Regions from separate parts of the Citricoccus sp. NPDC079358 genome, predicted to be linked through region 2. Evidence: riboswitches for the same ligand, from Rfam matches in the RefSeq annotation. Region 2 holds a riboswitch; each other region holds the start of a gene.
The links. A riboswitch is a leader RNA that binds a small molecule or an ion and turns the genes downstream of it on or off. The one in region 2 is predicted to bind S-adenosylmethionine.

Region 1 (5,400 bases), on a different contig from region 2:
GCCAGGACCGACACGGGTCCGCGCCGGTAACCCACCACCGCACCTACTGTTCAGAGCTGACCGGCTGTTCAGAGCTGACCGGCAGGGTTGAGCCGGTGCGGCCACCGGAGTCAGCGGTCGCCGTGGTCAGGTCCTGTGGCGTCGGGACCGGGACGTCGCCGCAGCTCCCCGTCCACGGGCTCATCCGGCGCGGCACCATCACGGGGCTCGGACTCCGCGCCCTCCGGGTCAGCGGCTTCGGCGGCCTTCTCCTTGCGTTCGGCGAAGGCCGCCTCACCCGGGCCGGCGAACTCGCGATTGCGTTCCACCGCGGTGATGGAGCCGGTGAACACCGTGGAGTCGTCACTGGACCGGGTCAGGGGCGTGGAGCCCGTGACGGCCGCGGTGGCGCCGGTGGTCGGTTGCTGGCCCGTGACGGGATGGACCTGCGGCAGGGGGCTGGTGGGGGTCCGCGGCTGGGATCCTCTCGCGCCACCGGTCACGCCACCGCTCGCGCCACCGGGCACCCCGCCGGACGCGCCGCCGTCGTCCTGATGTCCCGCCGGCACCCCGGCGCCTGGCTCGACGGCACGGAACTCGCCCGTACCGGGCTCGGCGCCGACGGGCGCCAGGGACGGCGCGTGGACGGGCGTCTCGGCGAAGCGCTGCGCGTAGATCGCCTCGGGATGCTCGCTGCGCAGGAAGTTGACGAGGTCCTCCCGCACGAGGCAGCGCAGGTCCCACAGGTCGCCGGCGTTGCGGGCGGAGACCGCCACCCAGAGCTTCACGGTGCCGCCCAGCGCCTCACTCACCTGGATGGTGCTGTCCTTGCCGTCCCAGAGCTCGGTGGAGGCCAGCAAAGCCTTGAGGCGTTCTCGGGTGGCGTCCACCGGAACCCGCCAGTCCACGTCGATCTCCACGGTCCCGGACAGGGCGGACCCGGTGCGGGTCCAGTTCTCGAACGGGGTGGTGGTGAAGTGGCTGGAGGGGTAGATCACCCGGCGCCCGTCCCAGATCTTGACCACCACGTAGGACAGGGTGATGTCCTCGATGGTGCCGTAGACCCCGTCCGCGGTCACCACGTCTCCCACCCGGATCGCATCGGTGAACGCCAGCTGGATGCCGGCGAACACGTTGGTCAGGGTGGACTGCACGGCGAGGCCGGCCACCACGGAGATCACGCCGGCCGAGGCCAGCAGACCGGCGCCCACGGCGCGGACCTGCGGGATGGTCAACAGGACGATGGACACGGCGATGACGATGACGGCGGCCTGGATCACGCGCCGCAGCAGCACGGTCTGGGTGCGGATTTTGCGGTCGCGGCGGTCGTCCACGCCCTCCGAGGCATACTTGCCGAGCAATCGCTCCTCGACGATCCGCACCACCCGCAGCGCCAGCCAGGCGAGGGAGCCGATGATGCCGGCCATCAGCAGGAAGTTCACGCCGTTGAACCAGGCGTACGTGGCGGCGGTCAGTCCGAGGGCGATCCGCACCGCCAGCAGCACCGCGGCGAGCGCCACCGGGACCCGGCACCGGGCGACCTGGTTGCGCAGCTGGGGCTTGCGGCGCAGCAGGGCGTTGACCAGGAGCCAGGCGACCACCAGCACGGCCAGCGCGAACGCCACGGAGATCGCCACCGTGGAGAGCATCCCCCAGAACGGTCCGAGCGAGTCGACGGCCCCTTCGGCACCCTCGCGCACGCTGTCCTGCATGTTCTCCGGGGATCCGCTCGGGTCGGGCGTCGATGCGGACTCCGGTCCCGCGCCGGAGGCGAGGATCGAGGTGGACGGACTGGAGAGTGGATCAGTGAACAGATCGGTGAAGGAGGACAAACTGGGCATGGCCCCAGTCTGTCATCTGGTGCTCAGACGTTCCTGAACGGGGGGAGAATGGACGCTGGACCACCGAAACCAGCCGAACCCTCGGAATCACAGGAGCCACCCCATGCTTGCCACCACGGACCTGCGCGGCCGCACCTACGATCCCGCCACGGTGCTCCCCCGCGCCGAGGTCGATGTGGCCGCCGCCGTGCCGAAGGTGCTGCCGATCCTGGACCGGGTCCGCACCGAGGGGACCCGAGCCGTGCTGGATCTCGGCGAGCAGTTCGACGGGGTCCGGCCGCCGTCGTTGGCCGTGCCGGCCGAGAAGCTCGCCGAGGCGCTCGAGTCCCTGGACCCCGAGGTCCGCTCCGCCCTCGAGGAGTCCATCGACCGAGCCCGCAAGGTGCACGCCGCCCAGATTCCCTCCGGGTCCGAGGTGGACCTCGGGGAAGGTGCCATCGTCGAGAACCGCTGGGTCCCGGTGAACCGCGTGGGCCTCTACGTTCCGGGCGGCCGCGCCGTCTACCCCTCCTCCGTGGTGATGAACGTGGTCCCGGCCCAGGCCGCCGGGGTCGCCTCGCTCGCGGTCGCCTCCCCGCCGCAGAAGGATTTCGGCGGCCTCCCGCACCCGGTCATCCTCGCGGCGTGCTCGCTGCTCGGCGTGGATGAGGTCTACGCCGCGGGCGGCGCCCAGGCGGTGGCCATGTTCGCCTATGGCGTGGCGGACGACGACGGCACTCGCGTGTGTGCCCCCGTGGACATGGTCACGGGGCCGGGCAACATCTTCGTGGCCGCCGCCAAGCGCGCCCTGCTCGGCACCATCGGCATCGACGCGGAGGCCGGGCCGACCGAGATCGCCGTGCTGGCCGACGGCACCGCCGATGCCCGGTGGGTGGCTGCCGACCTCATCAGCCAGGCCGAGCACGATCCCATGGCCGGCTCGGTGCTCATCACCACCTCACCCGAGCTGGCCCGGGACGTGGCGGCGGAGATCGAGCGGCAGGTGCCGGGGAGCTTCCACGAGGAGCAGATCCGCCAGGCTCTGGGCGGCCCGCAGTCCGGGATCCTGCTCGTGGGGACCCTGGACGAGGCGCTGGCCGTGGCCGACGCCTACGCCGCCGAGCACCTCGAGGTCCACACCGTGAACCCCCTGCAGACGGCCCGCCGGGTGACCAATGCCGGTGCCGTGTTCGTGGGCCCACACGCGCCCGTTCCGCTGGGCGACTACTCCTCCGGCTCCAACCATGTGCTGCCCACCGGCGGCTCCGCCCGCTACTCCTCCGGGCTGAACACGGTGAGCTTCCTGCGCCTGCAGCAGCTCATCCGCTACACGGAGACGGGGTTGAAGGAACTGGACACCAAGATCGCCGCACTGTCCACGGCAGAAGGATTGCCGGCCCACGGCGAGGCCGTCTCCCTGCGCTTCCGCTGACCTGCTGCCTGCTCCTCCGCGACCGCCGCACCCCGGGGGTGGGAGGCGGCGGTGGCGGGGGCGCGTTGGTCACGGGGGTTCATAGTTCGAGAAACCCTTTGACCGTTCCGGACGTCCGTCGTTAGTCTGGATCCAGAATCACGAGTTCCCGCTGTTACAGCCCTGGCTTGCGGGACGGCAACCCTCTTCACGCAGTAGTGGGGTGCTCCAGGTGAGGATTCGGCCTACCGGATGCCCCGGCGGGCAAGTACCGCGTTTCTGCTGGTGCCGATCGGGAGCCTCCCGTGGCGTGCCGCCGTGCAGATGCGCCTTCGGACGGAGGACCCACCATGACCGCCCTGGCTACCCACGACCTGCAGCAGACCGACCTCGACAGTGACCTCGATCGAGACCTGTCCGTACAGACCCTTCGCTCGGCCTTCTCCCACTTCCCCTCCGGCGTGGCGGCGCTCGCCGGCGTCGCCAACGGTGCGAAGGAGGGCCTCGTGGCCTCGTCCTTCACCGTCGGGGTCTCCCTGGAGCCGGCGCTGGTCTCCTTCGCCGTGCAGAACACCTCCCGCACCTGGCCCCGGCTGAAGCAGGCCGAGCGGATCGGGATCTCCATCCTCGGCGAGGACCACACCGACGTCTGCCGTCAGCTGGCCTCCAAGGAGGGGGACCGCTTCGCCGGCCTGGACATCCGGTCCACGGATGAGGGCGCGATCTTCCTGGACGGCGCCGCCCTGTGGCTGGACACCACCGTCTACTCCGAGCTGCCGGCCGGTGACCACACCATCGTCCTGCTCGAGGTGCACGGCGTGCACGATCACTCCGCAGAGCACGAGCCGATCGTGTTCCACCGCTCGGCCTTCCGCAACCTGCGCACCGCCGAGGGCAACCAGTAACCCGACCCCTCGCTTTGCGGGCAGAGAAGAGTACTGTTTTCTGCCCGCAAAGCGACCTCGGTGCCGGCGTGCGGCCCGGAGGTAGGATGTCCGGCATGCCTTCCGTCACTCCGTCCGCGCGGCGTTCGGGTTCGGGCTCGAGCACGACGCCGGCCGGCCCGGTCCGCTTGGATGCCTGGCTCTGGGGCGTGCGCATGTACAAGACCCGGTCAGCCGCCACCACGGCGTGCCGGGCCGGTCACGTCCGCCTCAACGGGCAGCCCGCCAAGGCCGCCCAACCGGTCAAGCCGGGCGACACCATCCGGTTGCGCCTTCCGGGCAGAGAGCGGATCCTCGAAGTCACCGGCCTGGTGGCCAAGCGGGTCGGCGCCCCCGAGGCGGTCCGGCACTACCTCGATCACTCCCCGGAACCCGTGCCACGGGAACTGCTGGCCGTGCCTCGCCGGGACCGCGGCGCCGGCCGACCCACCAAGCGCGACCGGCGCCAGCTGGACCGGCTCCGCAGCCGTGCCGTCCCAGAGCACGACTCTGTCCTTCGTGATCCCGGCTTCGATCCCGGCCTCGATCCCGAGTGAGCTCCTGGGCCGATGACGGACTCAGATGAACACCGGGAAAAGAATGCGCACCGGGAAAAATGGGGGCTTCAGTTCCGCGGCATCTCCCGTATTATGTGTCTCAGAAGTAGTAGTAGCAGTAAGTCCGTCACCACTGCGGACCGGTTGGCCCTCGGGCCGTTCGGAGCGTTGTAGGAAGCGGTTTCGCACACGCCGCTTCGCCCCCGTTGGAAGACCGACGGGTTTACAACCTCAGGAAAGGGCCCATCATGGCTACCGGTACCGTCAAGTGGTTCAACGCAGAGAAGGGCTACGGCTTCATCTCCCCGGATGATCAGTCCGCTGACATCTTCGTTCACTTCTCCGCCATTGAGGGCAATGGCTTCCGCGAACTGCAGGAAGACCAGAAGGTCGAGTTCGAGTCCCAGCAGGGCCCCAAGGGCATGCAGGCTGCGGCAGTCCGCCCGCTCTGATCGAGCTCGCCTGAACCCTTCAGGCTCCAGAACGGCCACCCTCCCCTCGGGGACGGTGGCCGTTCTGCTGTGACCAACGCGCCATGTCAGCGCCCCACCTCGGCGGAATCCGGTCTAGGGTACAACCATGAAATTTCGTTACCTGGGCCACAGCGGGCTCAAGATCTCAGAGATCATCTACGGCAACTGGCTCACCCACGGCTCCCAAGTCGAGAATGAGACGGCCCATGCCTGTGTGAAGGAGGCCCTGGCGCAGGG
Region 2 (5,400 bases):
GACTACGTCCGTTACGTGGACCACCGTGGTGCCCTCGCACTGTTGTCCGGGTGGATGGGCATCGACTTCTCGCAGTACGGCCTGGACGATGTGATCGGTCAGGACGTGCAGACCAACGCGGTGCAGTCCGCCGTGGAGACCTTCCGCTCGGGCGGTGCCGACGCCTCCGCGGACGGAGAGCCCTGGAGCATCCGCCGACTTGCCGAATGGGTCGGCATCGGGGGCTTCGGGCCGGTGTTCGTCGGCTCCGGTGCGCAGGTCGCCGACCAGCTGCAGGACTGGGCCGAGGAGACGGACGTGGACGGCTTCAATCTCGCCTACGCGGTCTCCCCGGGAAGCTTCGAGGACGTCGTGGAGCACGTGGTCCCCGAGCTCCAGGCCCGCGGTGCCTATCCCGCCGAGTACGAGTCCGGCACCCTGCGACACAAGCTGTTCGGCCGCGGGGACCGGCTGGCGGAGAACCACCGGGGCGCCAGCTTCCGGCTGGCAGCGGCCGGCACCCGGGACGGGGGCGCGCTGTGATCGAGATCCGCGACCTGCACCAGGCCTACACCGGGCGTGGGGGGACCGTCGAGGTGCTCAAGGGCATCGATCTGACCGTGCCGGAAGGCTCCATCACCGCCGTGGTCGGGCCCTCCGGGGCCGGCAAGACGACCCTCTCGCACTGCATCTCCCTGTTGGAGAAGCCCACCCGCGGCGAGATCCTGGTGGATGGCAGCGACCTGTCCCGGCTCCGGGGCCGCCAGCTGCGTTCTGCCCGCCGTGCCATCGGCACGATCTTCCAGCACTCCGCCCTGCTGCGCCGCATCACCGTGGCCGAGAACGTCGCCCTCCCGTTGCGCAACCTCGGGGTGGTCCACCACGAGATGCAGGACCGTGTGGCCGAGCTGCTGGACCGCGTCGGACTGCTGCACAAGGCCGACTCCTACCCCGGTCAACTCTCCGGCGGGCAGAGGCAACGGGTAGGCATCGCCCGGGCCCTGGCCCTTCGGCCCCGGATTCTGCTCTCGGACGAGTCCACCTCCGGCCTGGACCCGGACACCACCGCGCAGATCCTGTCCCTGCTCGCCGACCTGCGCACCGACCTAGGCTTGTCCATCATCCTCATCACCCATGAGATGGACGTGGTCCGGAACGTCGCCGACCAGGTGGCCTCCCTGTCCCACGGCCGGCTCGCGGAGTACGGCTCGCTGCCGTCCCTCGTCGCGGACCAGGACTCCACCGTTGGCGGGCAGCTGCTGCCGATCGCCGCGCTGCCGCTGCCGGCCGGCTTCGACACCTTCCTGGATCTCGCCTACCGGGATGGGGACGTGGACCCCGAATGGTTCACCCGAGTGGCGGTGGACCACCAGATCCGCCTGGCCCTGCTCGGAGGCACCATCGAGGCCCGCGGCGCGACCGCCCTGGGCCGCGCCGTCGTCGGGGTCCGCAGCGAGCAGGCCCAGCGCGCCATCGGCGCCCTGAACGGGCTCGGGCTCAGTGCCCGCCTGAGGAGCGACGCCGGCCGGTCCAGTCCCGCCGGGACCGCCATCTCGGCTGCGAGTCCAGACCGCGCCGGCCCGCCGCCGTCAGGCGCCACCCAGATCCCGGCCGGCGCGACGGCGGGGGCGACGGCATGAGTGCGACCGCAGACTCCTCCCAGCCGCTGCTCTCCGATACTCCGCTGTCCGAGCTGCCTGCCCTGCTGCTGCCGGCCTACGGGGAGACGTGGGCCATGGTGGGCATCGTGATGATGCTGGTGGTCATGATCGGCGGGGCCACCGGCGTGCTGCTGTACAACACGAGCCCGCGCGGGCTGTTCCCGCAGGACCGGGCCTACGGGCTGCTCAGCTGGGCGGTCAACATGGGTCGGTCTCTGCCGTTCCTCGTGCTGATGGCGGCCATCATCCCGCTGACCCGGTGGATCACCGGCACCACCCTGGGCATCGCCGCGGCCGTGGTGCCCATGACGATCGCCGGCATCCCGTTCTTCGCCCGGTTGGTCCAGAACACCCTGAACGACCTGCCGCGGGAGAACATGGCCGTCGGTCTCGTGACGGGGTCATCCCCAGCACAGATCATCCGTCAGACGCAACTGCGCGAGGCCCTGCCCGGCCTGGCCTCCGCCATCACCCTGAACACCATCTCGATGATCGAATACTCGGCCATTGCCGGGACCATCGGCGCGGGCGGCATCGGCTTCCTGGCCGTGACCTACGGCTACCAGCGCTTCGACATGACCGTCATGCTCGGCACGATCGTCCTGCTCATCATCACCGTCCAGCTCGTCCAGTTCGTCGGCGACCGGATCGCCCGTTCACTGACCCGGCCCTGAGCGGCCCCGCACCCCTGTTGAAGGATCTCCTATGAACCCCGAGAAGAAGACTCCGGCGACCACCGGGGAGAAGGCGACGGCCGGACACGATCACGGCTTCACCCTGCGAAAGTCACGCACCGTGCTGCCCTGGTCGCTGGCGGCCATCACCACGGTGGCCGCCCTGGCGCTGGGCCTCGTGGTGATTCAGCAATCCAACCGGCCGGCCGTGGCCGCCGGCGGCGAGGCCGAGATCACCCGACCGCTGACGGTGCACTACGAGCCGGCCATGGCCGGAGAGGAGAGCCTGGTGGAGTTCGTGGCTGAGGAGATCGCGCCCGATTACGGCGTCGAGATCGAGGCTGTGGGCATCGCGGATGGGGTCCAGGCCAACCGGGCCGTGGCCGAGGGCCAGGTGGACGCCACGATCTTCGAGCACCAGTGGTACATGAAGCAGGTGGCGGAGGGCAACGACTTCGACCTGTCCACCACGGTGGAGATCTACCAGTGGGCCTTCGGCCTGTACTCCACCCGGTACGACGACGTGGAGGACCTGCCGGACGGCGCCACCGTGGCCGTGCCCACAGACCTGGCCAACCAGGGCCAGGCGCTGTGGCTGTTGGAGCGCGAGGGCCTCATCGGGCTGGACCCGGACATTGAGCCGCGCACCGCCCAGCTCAAGGACGTGGTGGAGAATCCCCGCCGTTTCGACTTCACCGAGATCGACCTGTTGTCCATGGCCCGGACCTTGGACTCGGTGGACGCCGCCCTCGGCTACACCAACATCTTTGACGCCGGCAAGATCGGCCGGGACAAGGGCATCCTGTTCCCGGACCCGCCCCGGACCTACGCCTCGTGGCTGATCGTGGGGACCGAGTTCAAGGACACCCCGGAGACCCGCAAGCTCGTTGAGGTCTTTTCCGATCCCCGGTTCGAGGAGTACCTGGAGACCACGGACAACCCGCTGGTCGCCGGCGTCCTGACCCCGGTCTCCGAACAGTAGACAACGCCTACCTCACAGCATGACCCGGTGGGGTCAGGAGAAATCACGGTTCTCTGACCTCACCGCATACCTCGCATTGGACCCGGGCCGTCGCCGAGTGGTCTGATGGAGGGGACCACCATCCAGAGCGGCCGAGAGATCTGGCTCGTCGACGCCGCAGCAACCCGCCCGCCTGGGGCCAGGGTGCTACCGCCAGGAACGATGGAGCCCTTCTCATGACGACCCTGCCGTCCCGCTACACCACCCTGTCCGACCGCTTCGCCCCGGCCTTCGCCGAGGTGGCACAGGGGGAGCTGCCACGGGAAGCTGGCCGTCACCTGCCCTTCGCGGCCTTCGAGCAGCTCCGCGAACAGGGTCTGGGCGCCCTTAGCGTCCCGGAGTCCGCTGGCGGAGCGGGGGCGAGCCAGGAGGACGCCTTCCGGCTGCTGATGGACCTGGCCGCGGTGGACGCCAACACGGCCCACTTGGTGCGCAGCCACCTCAGCTTCGTCCAGCATGTGCTGGCCCAGCCCGACCGCACGGTCCAGGATCGTTGGCTGCGGCGCGTGGTCGAGGGAGAGGTGGCCGGCAGCGCCCTGTCCGAGGGACGCGATGCACCGCTCGGCGGGCTCGGGACCACCGTCTCCCAGGACGAGGCGGGGCAGCTGCTGATCAGCGGCAGCAAGTATTACACCACCGGCAGCATCTTCTCCACGTGGGCCTTGGCCACCGTCCAGCTGGACCGGAGCGTGTCCCGTGCCTTCCGGCGCAAAGTCCTGCCCCGCGCCACCACCTCCCGGAGTGCCACGCACCAGGGCACGACGCCGGCCGTCGGCTCGGGCGGCCGGGGCGGCTCCCAGCGGGCCGACGTCGCGCTCGCCGTGGTGCGGGTGCGGCAACCGCGGATCACCGTGAAGGACGACTGGGACGGCTTCGGACAGCGCCTCACCGGGACGGGGACCATGGAGTTCCACGGGGCCGGCGTCGAGGAGCTGATGGCATTGCCGCCCGCCGACGGACCGGTCCCGCTGCACCACGAGTCCACCCTGATGGCGTTGCTGGCGGGCATCGGACGGGCCGCGCTGCGCGACGGGGTGGAGCAGACACGGCGGCGGAAGCGTTCACCCAACACCGGGGGCGGGCTGACCCCGCGTGAGGACGACCAGCTGCTGGGGATTATCGGCGAGCTCTCCGCCCAGCAGGCGACCGCCGAGGAACTCGTGCGCGCCGCCGGACGGGACCTGGACGCGGCACTGGAGCTCACCGCCGTCGGGCTGGAGCAGCCGGACGGGGAATCGGAGGGCGCCGCGGCCGAGGCGATGCACCGCGCCGCCCTGACGGCGCACCGGGCACACGTGATGGTGCCCAAGCTGGTGCTGGACACCTGCACGCGGATCTTCGACACGCTCGGCGCCTCCGCCACCAGCACGGACCTGCAGCTGGACCGGCACTGGCGCAACGCCAGGACCATCGCCAGCCACGATCCGGCCGTGTTCATGGCCCGGATGGTGGGCGACTGGGAGGTCAACGGCACCCCCACGGTGCCCTACCTCCAGACCGGCGCCACCGACGAGGTCTGAAGCCCGACCCATCCGCAGGGGCATCGGCTCCGAACACCAGACAGCACCCTGCACCCGAGCAGGCCACCGGACCACCACCCCACCGGACCACCACCGGACCGACACCCAAGGAGCCATGCGGATGAAGACACCACCCTTGTTGAACGACGCCCCTGACCGTTAGGCCGGTGCCGGCCCCATGCCCGGATAGGGTGGAGCCATGACGAGCACTGCAGGCACCGGACCCGGCCGCAGTGCTGCGCGCGAGCGGGACGCCCATTTGGTGGGCCTGCTCCAGCGCAGTGCCACCGGAGACCAGGAGGCTTTCGCCGCCTTCTACGACGCCGTGGCCCCCTCGGCCTACGGCCTGGCGCGGAAGATCGTGCGCGACGCCGACCTCGCGGCTGACGTCACGCAGGAGGCCCTCGTGGATGTGTGGCGCTCCGCCGAGCGCTTCAACCCTGACCGCGGATCCGTGGTCGGCTGGGTCTGCTCGATCACCCACCGCAGGGCCGTCGACCTGATCCGTTCCACCCAGTCCGGCCGGTACCGGGAGGAACGGGCCG
Region 3 (5,400 bases), on a different contig from region 2:
GACGGTCCGCTGGGAGATCGTCATCGTGCTGGCGCTGTCCCTGGGGGAGTCGGCGGTCTACGCGATCGTCAACCTCATCGACAAATGGACGCAGGCGCCCCTGTCCGGGCAGACCACCACCCTGAACCCGGCCCTGGATGACCGGCAGTTCTTCGACCTGACCTACCAGGTGCTGGACATCGGCTTCGCGTTGGTCCCGGTGCTGCTGGTGCTGCATCTGGTGTGGATCCGCGGGCGCAACCCGTTCCGCACCTTCGGCCTGGACTTCCGCCGGCCGGGCCGGGACGTGGGCCTCGGCGCAGGACTGTTCCTGGTGATCGGCCTCGGGACCTTGGCGGTCTACGCTGCCGGCCGGGCCGCGGGCGTCACCACGGCCATCGTCGGCAGCGCCCTGAATGAGTACTGGTGGACCACCCCTGTGCTGCTGCTCTCCGCCCTGCGGCACGCGTTGCTGGAGGAGGTCATCGTGGTGGCGTGGCTCTTCGACCGGCTCGGCTACCTGCAACAGCGGCGTGCTGGGATGGTGGCGGGCCAGCCCGGCAGTCACAGTGGGCTACGCGCCTGGGCGAGCGGCGCCGTCGTGCCCCTGAATCCCGTGGCCGTGGTGGTGGGCTGCGCGGTCCTGCGGGGTGCCTACCACCTCTACCAGGGGGTGGGCCCGGGGATCGGCAACCTGCTGATGGGGCTGGTGTTCGGCGCGGTCTACCTGAGATACCGGCGGGTGATGCCGCTGGTGATCGCGCACTTCCTGCTGAATGCCGCCGGCTTCGTGGCGTACCCGCTGCTGGTGGCGGCAGGCCTGTTCGGCACCTGAATCCGTGACGTGAGTCTGGAGGGATTCACGTATATCGGGGCTGAGAGGTGAATCCCTCCGGACTCAACGCAGGGTGGTGCGTGGGGTCAGAGCGTGACGGTGCCCTGGGGGGTCTCGAAGGTGACCTCCAGGATGCCGGGGGTGCCGGAGGGCGATTCGAAGACCACGTTGATGTCCCCGACCGTCTCCTCCGGGTCGTCCAGGCCCAACCAGCCGCGCACGCGGTCGCGGGAGCCGGCGATCGTGATGGAGGACAACTCGGCCTGAGGCGTGTGGGCCTGTGAGGGGTGCAGGTCCTCGGTGCCCTCATCCCAGCGCAAGAGGTACGGGACCTGGGGATCGGCGATGAGGCCCTTGATGCCGATCTGGCGCCAGGTGAGTTCGCGGCCGTCCGGGAACTTGCGGTTGCCGGGCACGGACTGGCGTTCCAGGCGCTCCTCGAACGGGGCGAGGTCGTCCACGGAGACACACCAGCCCATCCAGCCGCCGCCCATCTCGGAGCGGGCGCGCACGGCCTGGCCGAACGGGGCCTTCTCCGAGGAGGGGTGGTCCAAGACCTCCACGACCTCGAGGTACTGGCGGTTGCGCAGCGGGAAGATCGCATTGCGCGTGCCGAAGCGGGGGTGGACACCGCCCTTGACGCGCTCGATGCCGAGCGTTTCGGCGAGACGGGCCACCGTGGCGGCAAGTCCTTCTTCGGGTCCAACGGCGTACGAGACGTGATCCAGGCGCATCATGCTCTTATCGTTGCACTTTCTTCCGGCCCGGACTGGTTAGGTTAACCTCACTTGAAATGTGGTCGACGTCACAGGTCTGACCGGCAGCCGGTGCCGGTTATTCGGCGTCCCTGATGACGAGGGCCGCGGGAGCACCGTGCGGCGCAATGCTACGCCCCAGGGCGGCCGGGGATGAATCCCCGGAGCCGATCTGGCAGACTTGACGAAGGTCATGAGTGCCAGCATCAAGCCCCGGCTTGCTGGCCGGCAACCCTCCAGCTCGCGGTGGGGTGCCCCGGGTGAGGACCAGGCAGGTGCCGACCGGCACCGGCAAGCGCGGGCCACCACGCCGCGTCGGGTTGCTGGACGATGTCCCTGCCCGCCGGCACCACACCGGTGGCCCTGGACTGACAGGAGCCGTCACGTGACTGACAACCCCACCAACACCCCCAGCACCCCGAACACCGAGGCCGCCGATCCAGCCCAGTGGGGCTTCGAGACCCGCCAGGTCCATGCCGGGATCCCGGAGGAGAACCCCTACGGCGCCACGGTGCTGCCGATCATCCAGTCGAACTCCTTCGATTTCCCGTCCGCCGAGGTCGCCGCCGACCGCTTCGCCCTGAAGGATCTCGGCCCGATCTACTCGCGCATCGGCAACCCCACCCAGGAAGCCGTTGAAGGCAAGATCGCCGCCCTGGAGGGCGGGGTCGGGGCACTACTGCTGGCCTCGGGCCAGGCGGCCACCACCTTCTCCATCCTCAACCTCGCCGGGGCGGGGGACCATGTGGTCGTGTCCGCCTCGCTGTACGGCGGCACGCAGAACCTGTTCAAGCACACCCTGGCCAAGATCGGCATCACCACCACCTTCGTGCAGGACCCGGACAGCCCGGAGGCGTGGCAGAACGCCATCCAGGACAACACCAAGGCCCTGTTCGGTGAGACCCTCGGCAACCCCCGCGGGGACGTGCTGGACATCCGCGCCGTCGCCGACGTCGCCCACGGCGCCGGGCTGCCGCTGATCGTGGACAACACCCTGGCCACCCCGTACCTGCTGCGCCCGATCGAGCACGGTGCGGACATCGTGGTCCACTCGGCCACCAAGTACCTCGGCGGCCACGCCGCGGCGATGGCCGGCGTGATCGTGGACGGCGGCACCTTCGACTTCGCCGCCCAGCCCGAGCGCTTCCCGGGCTTCAACACCCCGGACGAGAGCTACAACGGGATCGTCTTCGCCCGGGACCTGGGCGTGGACGGCATCCTCGGGGCCAACCTGGCCTTCGTACTCAAGGCGCGGGTCCAGTTGCTGCGCGACTACGGCAGCGCGATCAGCCCTTTCAACGCCTTCCTGCTCAACCTGGGCCTCGAGACCCTGTCCCTGCGCATGGAGCGCCACGTGGCGAACGCCCGCCAGGTGGCCGAGTATTTGGACGGCCACGCCCTGGCCGAGGCCGTGATCTACCCCGGGCTGGCCTCCAGTCCCTGGCACGAGCGCGCGAAGCAGTACCTGCCGAAGGGCCCGGCCGGCTTCGTCTCCTTCGAGATCGCCGGCGGCCGCGAGGCCGGGGCCCGCTTCGTGGACGCCCTGCGCCTGCACCACCACGTGGCCAACATCGGTGATGTCCGCTCGCTCGTCATCCACCCGGCATCCACCACGCATTCCCAGCTCACCGAGGAGGAGCAGCGTGCCACCGGTGTCACCCCCGGCTTGGTCCGCTTGTCCGTGGGTGTGGAGAGCATCGAAGACATCCTGGCCGATCTGGACAACGGCTTCGCCGCGGCCGACGTGAGCGCCTAGGGCCGGAGGTATTCGCATGACCACGACCACCCCCCAGCCGACCGCCACGGGCCTACCCGACGGCGGCCTGCACACTCGGCGCATCGGCGCCTTGGACTTCGAGACCGGTGGCCACCTGCCGGAGGTGGAGATCGCCTACGAGACCTGGGGCACGCTCAACGCCGAGAAGTCGAACGCCGTGCTGGTGCTGCATGCCCTGACCGGGTCCACGCACGTGGCGGCCTCCTCCGGTGATCCGGAGGAGGGCTGGTGGGAGGGTGTCGTCGGCCCCGGCTGCCCCATCGACACCAATACCTGGTTCGTGATCGCCCCGAACATCCTCGGCGGTTGTTACGGAAGTACCGGACCGTCCTCGCTGGACCCGGAGGGCACCCCTTGGGGATCCCGCTTCCCGTTCACCACCATCCGCGACTCCGTCCATGCCGAGGCGCGGTTGGCCGACGCCCTGGGCATCGAGCGTTTCCAGGCGGTGATCGGCGGCTCCATGGGAGGTGCCCGCGCCCTGGAGTGGGCCACCGCCTACCCGGACCGTGTGGCCGGCATGGCCGTCATCGCCTGCGGGGCGCACTCGACCGCCGAGCAGATCGCCTTCGCCCAGGCGCAGGTGCAGTCCATCACCCTGGACCCGAACTTCCGCGGCGGGGACTACTACCCGGGCCCGACGCCGGACGGCGGGCTGGGCATCGCCCGCAAGATCGCGCACATCACCTACCGATCCGAACCGGACATGGTCTCCCGCTTCGGGCGCGCCGCGCAGCCCGAGGAGAACCCGTTCGGGGAGCCGGTCCGGCGGCAGGGGCGCTATCAGGTCGAGTCCTACCTGGACTACCAGGCGGCCAAGCTGATCAAACGCTTCGACGCCAACAGCTACCTGGTGCTGACCGAAGCCCTGATGAGCCACGACGTCTCCCGCGGCCGCGGCACGGAAGCGGAGGTGCTGGGCTCCATCCAGGTGACACCGTTCATCGCCGCCGTCGAGTCCGACCGCCTGTATTTCCCGGGCCAGTCCCAGGAGCTCGCCCGCCAGCTGCCCGGCGACGTCCCGGTCCACATGATCGATTCTCCGATTGGGCACGACGGGTTCCTGACGGACCTGGACCAGGTGGCCGCGGAGATGACGCGGGTGCTGGGCCTCTAGGCCTCTAGCCGCCCTCACTCGCCGCGCTCAGTCGGCCCGGACCCTCCCGCGGTGCCCCGTGTCAGGGCCAGGTGGCCGCCGAGGAAACCAGCCGATGCCGCGACCACGTTGCCGGCCGCAGCGAGTCCGACCCCGAGGGTGTGACGGTCCCGGAGGCGGGCGATGAGGGATCCCAGGAACAGGAAGACGGCGGCATCTGTTCCCAGCGCGTGAACCGCGCCGATCCGGTGATCAGCTCCTTCGGTCTCTGTCCAGTCGGCAGCGCCGGCGAGTGCTGTCGGAATCGCGGCCAGCAGACCTGCGGATACCAGGAGCGTGGCGCCGTGGCGTGACGGCGTCCCCCCGGCCAGGTCGAGGAGGGAGGCCCCCATCCAACTACCCAGGGTGATGTCGGTGAGAGGTGGATGTACCGAGTGGCCGAGAGCGTTGGTGTGGAAGGGGCTGTGGCGCACCCAGTCGAGGATCGGCCCGTAGACGAGTCGCTGGGCTGCGGCCAGGCGTTCTGCGGTGGAACTCTCGGCCACCGTGCGCAACACCGCTGTGGAGAGGATTTCTCCGTCCGTTGTCCTGTGCATGGGGCTCAACTCCTGGTGCCGACGGAGAGCAGGTATTCCATCTCGAACCGGGCCGCGTCGATGCGGGAATCGTTCCCCGCAGGAGAATCATCCCACCGCGTCCTCGGTGGCGGGAGCCCTCGACGCCGCCGGGTTGAACCCCGAAGCCCTATTGTCCGGAGGTGTCCGCGCCCGGCGGCATGGGGTGTCCGAACATCGGCTCGGCGAGGGGCCGCTTCGGGGAGAGCCCGTCACCGGAGGACTGGCGCCGCAACCGCCGCAGTACCCAGGGCATCAGATGCGAACGGGCCCAAAGCACGTCCTCGGTCCGGGCCTGACGCCACGTGCGTGGCACCGGTGGCTTGGGCTCCAGCGGCACCAGG
Region 4 (5,400 bases), on a different contig from region 2:
AGTGGCCGCCACGTCCTCCGCGGCGTAGGCGGCCGAGACCTGCGAGTAGTCGGCGTCCCGCAGTTCGAGGTTGATGCCCAGCTCCTTCAGCTGGGCCTGGACCAACTGGTACAGCGGGCGGGCGGTGCTGTCATAGACGTCGATCACCGTGATCAGGTGCAGCTGCTCGCCGTCCTTGACCCGGTACCCCTCGGCATCACGTTCCGTGTAGCCGGCCTCGTCCAGCAGCTGGTTGGCGTGGTCCGGATCGTACTGCAGGGTCTCGCTCGCATCCTGGAACCCGAAGGCGTCCTCGGTGACGATGCTCTGCGCCACGTCCCAGTTCTCCGTGTAGAGGTCCTCGACGATGCGCTCCCGGTCGATCCCGTCCCGGATCGCCTGCCGGACCCGGACGTCCTGCAGGGCGGGGATCTGCTGCTTCAGGATCCACTGGTTGGTGGCCCCCAGCCCCTGGGCGGAGATGATCTGGGCCCCCTGCTCCGCAAGCTGGGTCTCGTCACTGGGCTGGATGTAGCGGATGGCGTCCGCCTGCCCGGAGCGGAAGGTGCCGATGCGCACGGTGTCATCCGTGACGGCGCGGACCACCACCCGGTCCAGGTAGGCCTCCCCCTCGTGGCCGACGCCCTCGGGCGCCCAGTCGTAGCCCTCACGCTTGGCGAAAACGATCTCCTCGCCGTACTTCTCGCTCTCCACCACGAAGGGGCCGCTGCCGATGAGCCCGGTGATCTGCTGCTGCTCCTCCAGTGAGGCCTCGATGGTGGCATCGGCCACGAGGGAGGCGGACCAGCCCGAGAGGACGTCGAGGAACTCGGCGTACGGGTGCTCCAGGGCCACCGTCACGGTGTCCCCCTCCGATTCCACGGACTCGACCGCGGGGAACTGGTTGTTCGGCTGGATGCCCTTGGCCTCGTCCCCGTCGGCCTGCCACTGGAGGTTGCGTTGCACGCTCGCCGCGTCCAACGGCGTCCCGTCCGAGTAGGTCACCCCCGGGCGGATGGTGAACTCGTAGGTCAGGCCGTCCTCGGAGACGTCCCAGGACTCGGCGATGTACGGGAGCAGTTCCCCGGTCTCCGGGTCCTTCCAGACGAGCCGGTCGGTGACGTTCTCCACGTAGGCACTGTCCTGCCACGTCCCGGCGCCCTGGAGCTGGGTGGAGCGGGAGGCCTCGGCGTCGAGGTACGTCAGGGTGCCCCCCTCCTTCTCCACGGGTCCGGTGGAGGCCGTCTGACCGGCCGGGCTGCAGGCGGCGAGGGCCAGGGCCAGGGGCGCCGCGGCCAGCCACAGCGTGGTCCGGCGGGATGTTCTGGCGGGATGGTTCTGGGTGGTCATGACTGGTTCTCCCCGGTGATGGTGGGTTGGCGTGCTTCGATGAGGTGCCGTGTCGAATGGGTGATGAACGGCCCGTGGGTCTGGATGTGGTCATGCAGGTCCTTCAGCCGACATCGGTGGTGCGCCACGGTGAATCCGGGCACCCACCAGATGACCTTGCGCAGCAGGTAGACCACGGCGGCCACGTCATGGATCTCGATCCTCAGCCGAGCCCTGCGGAGGTCGACGACCTCCAGTCCTGCCGCCCGCGCGTCGTCCGCCTCCGCCTCCGGGTCCCGCACGTGGCGGGCGCCCGGCTGGGGGCCGAGGAAGAACTCGATGAGTTCGAACGCGCTGGCCGGGCCCACGTGCTGGGCGAGGTACGTGCCCCCGGGCTTCAGGACCCGGGCGATCTCCTCCCACCAGAGGCTCGCGGGGTGCCGGCTGGTGACCAGGTCGAAGGCCGCATCGGCGAACGGCAGCGGCGGCTCATCCGGGTCCGCCACCACCACCACGCCGCGGGGGTGGAGCCGGGCGCTGGCCCGTGCGAGGTTCGGCGGCCAGGACTCCGTGGCCACGGCGGTCGGTGGGAACGTCTCGGCCTGCGCCAGGACCTCCCCGCCGCCGGTCTGGATGTCCAGGGAGGCGGAGGCGTCCCGGAGCTGACGGGCGAGCTGGCCGGCGTAGCCCCACGGAGGCCGTTCCTCTGTGGCCCGGCCCTGCAGCCAGGAGAAGTCCCACCCGGTCACGTCCGCGGATTCGCCGGCCTCGAGCAGTTCCTCAAAGGTGGCGGCCATGGTCAGCGTCACCCCGACCGGCATTGCCTGCTGGCCCGGCTTGGCCCTCTGGGGCCTCCTGGGCGTCCTGGCCCTCCTGGACTGCCGGGGCGCCCGCCGGCCCCTTGCCGCCCCAGAGCGCGAACTCGCCGGTCAGCAGGTACTCGCCGACCGCCCGGGCCCGGTACTTCGCGGGGTTGTGGCTGGCGATGGTGCGGGCGTTGCGCCAGTGCCGGTCCAGGCTCCGGCTGGTGCTCGTGGCCGAGGCCCCGCCCACCTCGAAGATCTCGGTGGTGGCCCGCTGCACCAGCTCAAGGACCACCAGCTGCGCCTGGAATACCTCCCGGGCCAACTGTGCGGATTCCTCCGCCAGGGACGCCACCTCATCCTGAGTGCCTTCCCGGGCCCCGTCGGCGGCCTTCCGCGCATACGCGTCCAGCGCCGCCACCTGCCCCAGCACGATCAGCCGGGCGGCGTGGGCCTTGGCGGCGACCTCCCCGACCACGGTCTGGACCACGTCCTCCTCCCGGGGCGCCAGCTCGCCCCGGTGGGCGAAGGTCCGCCGCCGGGGGCGGACATAGTCCATCGCGTCCTGCACCGCCGACTGGGCCACTCCTGCCGCCACCAGGAGCAGGATCACCTGGAAGAGCCCGACCCCGAACCCGGCCTGCGGATCCTCCGGCTCGAAGGCGCGGATGTCCTGTGGGTCCACGGGCACGTCGGTGAGGGTGAGGCCGCCGCTGGCGGTCAACTGTTGGCCGAAGCCGTCCCAGTCGTCCGCCACCCGCACCCCGTGGTGGGAGGCGTCCACCAGCACCGAATGCCGCGTCTCCCCTCGGACCGCGGACAGGGAGATCCAATCCGCGTAGATGCTGCCGGTGGTGTAATACTTCGTACCGGTGACGGTCCACCGCCCGCCGCGCTCCTCCAGCCGGGTGGTGATCTCCGTCAGCTCGTTGCGCTCCGAGGCAGCATTGCCGATCAGCGCCCCCGCACCGATCCGACGCAGCCACTGATCGCGGTGGTTCCCGGGGGGCCTCAGCAGCAGCCGCTCCAAGAAGGCGATGTGGCCGCGCAGCAAGTGCGCGACGTTCGAATCGGCCGCGGCCAGGTCCACCAGCAGGGCAGCGAATTCGCTCAACCCCACGCCTCGGCCTCCGAACTCGAGGGGGACCCGCAGCGCGGTGAAGCCCGTCTGCTTCAGCTCCTCCACCACCAGGAACGGCAACTCCCGAGACCGCTCGCGCTCCACGGCACCCGCGCGGATACGGGAGAACAGGGGTGCGAACTCGGCGCGGATCTCCTCGGCGCTCGCACGGGCCGGCGCCGGGGTAGGTGAAACAGTGGTCATGGGTGCCCTCTCGGATGGCCTCGCCGAGCAGCGATCATCCAGGGATGTCTTCGGCAGGCTGTACTTGCCGGTCACCGCTGCGGGCCGGCCGAATCATCACCTGGTGCACCCCACCACAGCGAGAGGGTTGCAGTCCGGCCAGCCAGGGCTTCGCACCGGAACTCGTGATTCTGGGGACGAGGCTACGAACTCACGGTCCTGTCCGCATCACCTGATTAATCTGACGACTTCTACGCTCCGGTGTGCGCGAAGACCGCCGAGACCACGCCATAGGTCGTCATGGGAGGTCATCTCTTCATGACCTGGCCTGCCACGTCGTCCGAAACCGGCCAGGCTGAGCCCTCAGGCCTCGGCCTCCTGGCGCGAAGCCCGCGCCAGCCGTTCGACGAGCTCGTCCGGGATCGGCTTGCGCGGCGAGAAGGTGATGCCGGTCTTGGTCGCCTTGAGGCCGGCGGCCGCGATGTCATCGGCATGTGCGGAGAGGGCGCCCGGCAGGAGATACAGCCCGCACTGCTTGCTGAACGCCGCATAGCTCGCGACGACCGTGCCACCGATGCTGAACCCCGGCATGTTGTAGGCCACCATCTCCTCCGCCTCCGGCAGAGTGCGGGCCAGGATCGAGCGTAGGCGCTGCAACTCCGGCCGGAACGGCTCGGGTGCCGCTGCGATGTAGGCGTCGTGGTCGGCGATCGTCGTCATGGGCGTGCCTCGCTCCTGGTGTTGTCAGTGGTCCAGATTCTCGCTCCCGGAATCCCGGGCCGTCCATGGTCCTGTGGCCGAACGCCCGCCCGGGTCACATCTGCCTGGCTGCTTCGGGTCGGTCCCCTGCGCCGGACCCCGCCCGGCGATAATGATCGCATGCCTTCCGCTGACGAGCTCCTGGGTGCACGCGCCGCCACCGCACTGACCCGTTCCATCCGGCGGGTCGTGCCGGGGACGGACCTGCATTCGTTGCCCCGAGCCGCGGAGTCGCTCGACGGCCTCGCCCTCCGCGAGCGCGCGGACCTGCTACGGGAGGCTCTCCTGGTCGACCTCCCGGGCGACTATCAGTCACTCGCCCACGTCATCCGTCAGGCGCGGGACAGCAGCTCGGATTTCTCCGGCTGGCTCATCTGGCCGGTCACCGGTGCGGTCGCCGCCCGGGCCGTCCAAGAGAACACCGCAGCAGCGTTCACGGACGCCATGGCCCTCCTGGCAGAACTCACGGGCCGGCTCACCTCGGAGTTCTCCCTCCGCACCCTCCTGCGTCACGACCTGGACCGAGGACTGGCGATCATCGCCGTGTGGACGGATTCCGCGGACGAGCACATCAGACGCCTGGCCAGCGAGGGCACCCGCCCCTACCTCCCCTGGGCGGTGCGCATCCCGGCCATCACCGCCCATCCCGGCGTGACCGTGCCCCTCCTCGAGGCTCTGTACCGGGATCCCAGTGAGTACGTCCGGCGTTCGGTGGCCAACCACCTCAACGACCTCAGCCGGGATGCCCCGGACCTCGTTGTCTCGACGGCCCAGCGATGGCTGGCGGACCCTGGTCCGCAGACGCCTGCGCTGGTACGCCACGGTCTGCGGACCCTCCTCAAGAACGGCCACCCAGGGGCACTGGACCTGCTCGGATTCGGGCCCGTGTCCGTCGACATTGACGGGCCGCATCTCACCGAGGCCCGGGTGCCCTGGGGCGGAGAGGTCCGCTTCACCGCGGTGGTGCGCAACGTCGGCCCGGAGCCCGCTCGTCTCGCCATCGACTACGTGATCCACCATCGCAAGGCCAACAGCACCCTCAGCACCAAGGTCTTCAAGCTGACCACCCGGACCCTCCAGCCCGGAGAGGAGATGGCCGTGAACCGGTCGCACTCCTTCCGGGCGATCACCACCCGCCGCTACCATCCCGGTGGCCACGCGGTCGCCCTGCAGGTCAACGGGATCTCCACCCTTCCGGTGCCCTTCGAACTGTTACCCGCGGATCAG

Region 1: another riboswitch for S-adenosylmethionine. It lies ahead of AB0333_RS10410 (flavin reductase family protein); the one in region 2 lies ahead of AB0333_RS09260 (acyl-CoA dehydrogenase family protein).
Region 3: another riboswitch for S-adenosylmethionine. It lies ahead of AB0333_RS13370 (PLP-dependent transferase); the one in region 2 lies ahead of AB0333_RS09260 (acyl-CoA dehydrogenase family protein).
Region 4: another riboswitch for S-adenosylmethionine. It lies ahead of AB0333_RS07490 (acyl-CoA dehydrogenase family protein); the one in region 2 lies ahead of AB0333_RS09260 (acyl-CoA dehydrogenase family protein).

What each region holds. Positions count from the first base shown of each region.
Region 1 covers NZ_JBFBLI010000007.1:64,138-69,537, reverse strand. Annotated here, with positions in the region: gene AB0333_RS10425 (universal stress protein) at 1-30, shown strand, start outside; gene AB0333_RS10420 (mechanosensitive ion channel domain-containing protein) at 111-1,820, opposite strand; gene hisD (histidinol dehydrogenase) at 1,924-3,231, shown strand; SAM riboswitch class IV at 3,368-3,487, shown strand; gene AB0333_RS10410 (flavin reductase family protein) at 3,561-4,115, shown strand; gene AB0333_RS10405 (RNA-binding S4 domain-containing protein) at 4,211-4,690, shown strand; gene AB0333_RS10400 (cold-shock protein) at 4,939-5,142, shown strand; gene AB0333_RS10395 (aldo/keto reductase family protein) at 5,270-5,400, shown strand, end outside.
Region 2 covers NZ_JBFBLI010000006.1:67,316-72,715, forward strand. Annotated here, with positions in the region: gene AB0333_RS09240 (LLM class flavin-dependent oxidoreductase) at 1-522, shown strand, start outside; gene AB0333_RS09245 (ATP-binding cassette domain-containing protein) at 519-1,619, shown strand; gene AB0333_RS09250 (methionine ABC transporter permease) at 1,616-2,314, shown strand; gene AB0333_RS09255 (MetQ/NlpA family ABC transporter substrate-binding protein) at 2,346-3,296, shown strand; SAM riboswitch class I at 3,412-3,504, shown strand; gene AB0333_RS09260 (acyl-CoA dehydrogenase family protein) at 3,512-4,855, shown strand; gene AB0333_RS09265 (sigma-70 family RNA polymerase sigma factor) at 5,055-5,400, shown strand, end outside.
Region 3 covers NZ_JBFBLI010000011.1:69,379-74,778, forward strand. Annotated here, with positions in the region: gene AB0333_RS13360 (CPBP family intramembrane glutamic endopeptidase) at 1-814, shown strand, start outside; gene AB0333_RS13365 (VOC family protein) at 901-1,551, opposite strand; SAM riboswitch class IV at 1,759-1,873, shown strand; gene AB0333_RS13370 (PLP-dependent transferase) at 1,955-3,325, shown strand; gene AB0333_RS13375 (homoserine O-acetyltransferase) at 3,342-4,463, shown strand; gene AB0333_RS13380 (DUF2231 domain-containing protein) at 4,478-5,038, opposite strand; gene AB0333_RS13385 (SGNH/GDSL hydrolase family protein) at 5,187-5,400, opposite strand, start outside.
Region 4 covers NZ_JBFBLI010000004.1:261,772-267,171, forward strand. Annotated here, with positions in the region: gene AB0333_RS07480 (ABC transporter substrate-binding protein) at 1-1,329, opposite strand, end outside; gene AB0333_RS07485 (class I SAM-dependent methyltransferase) at 1,326-2,105, opposite strand; gene AB0333_RS07490 (acyl-CoA dehydrogenase family protein) at 2,089-3,435, opposite strand; SAM riboswitch class IV at 3,491-3,605, opposite strand; gene AB0333_RS07495 (DUF1801 domain-containing protein) at 3,778-4,134, opposite strand; gene AB0333_RS07500 (DNA alkylation repair protein) at 4,294-5,400, shown strand, end outside.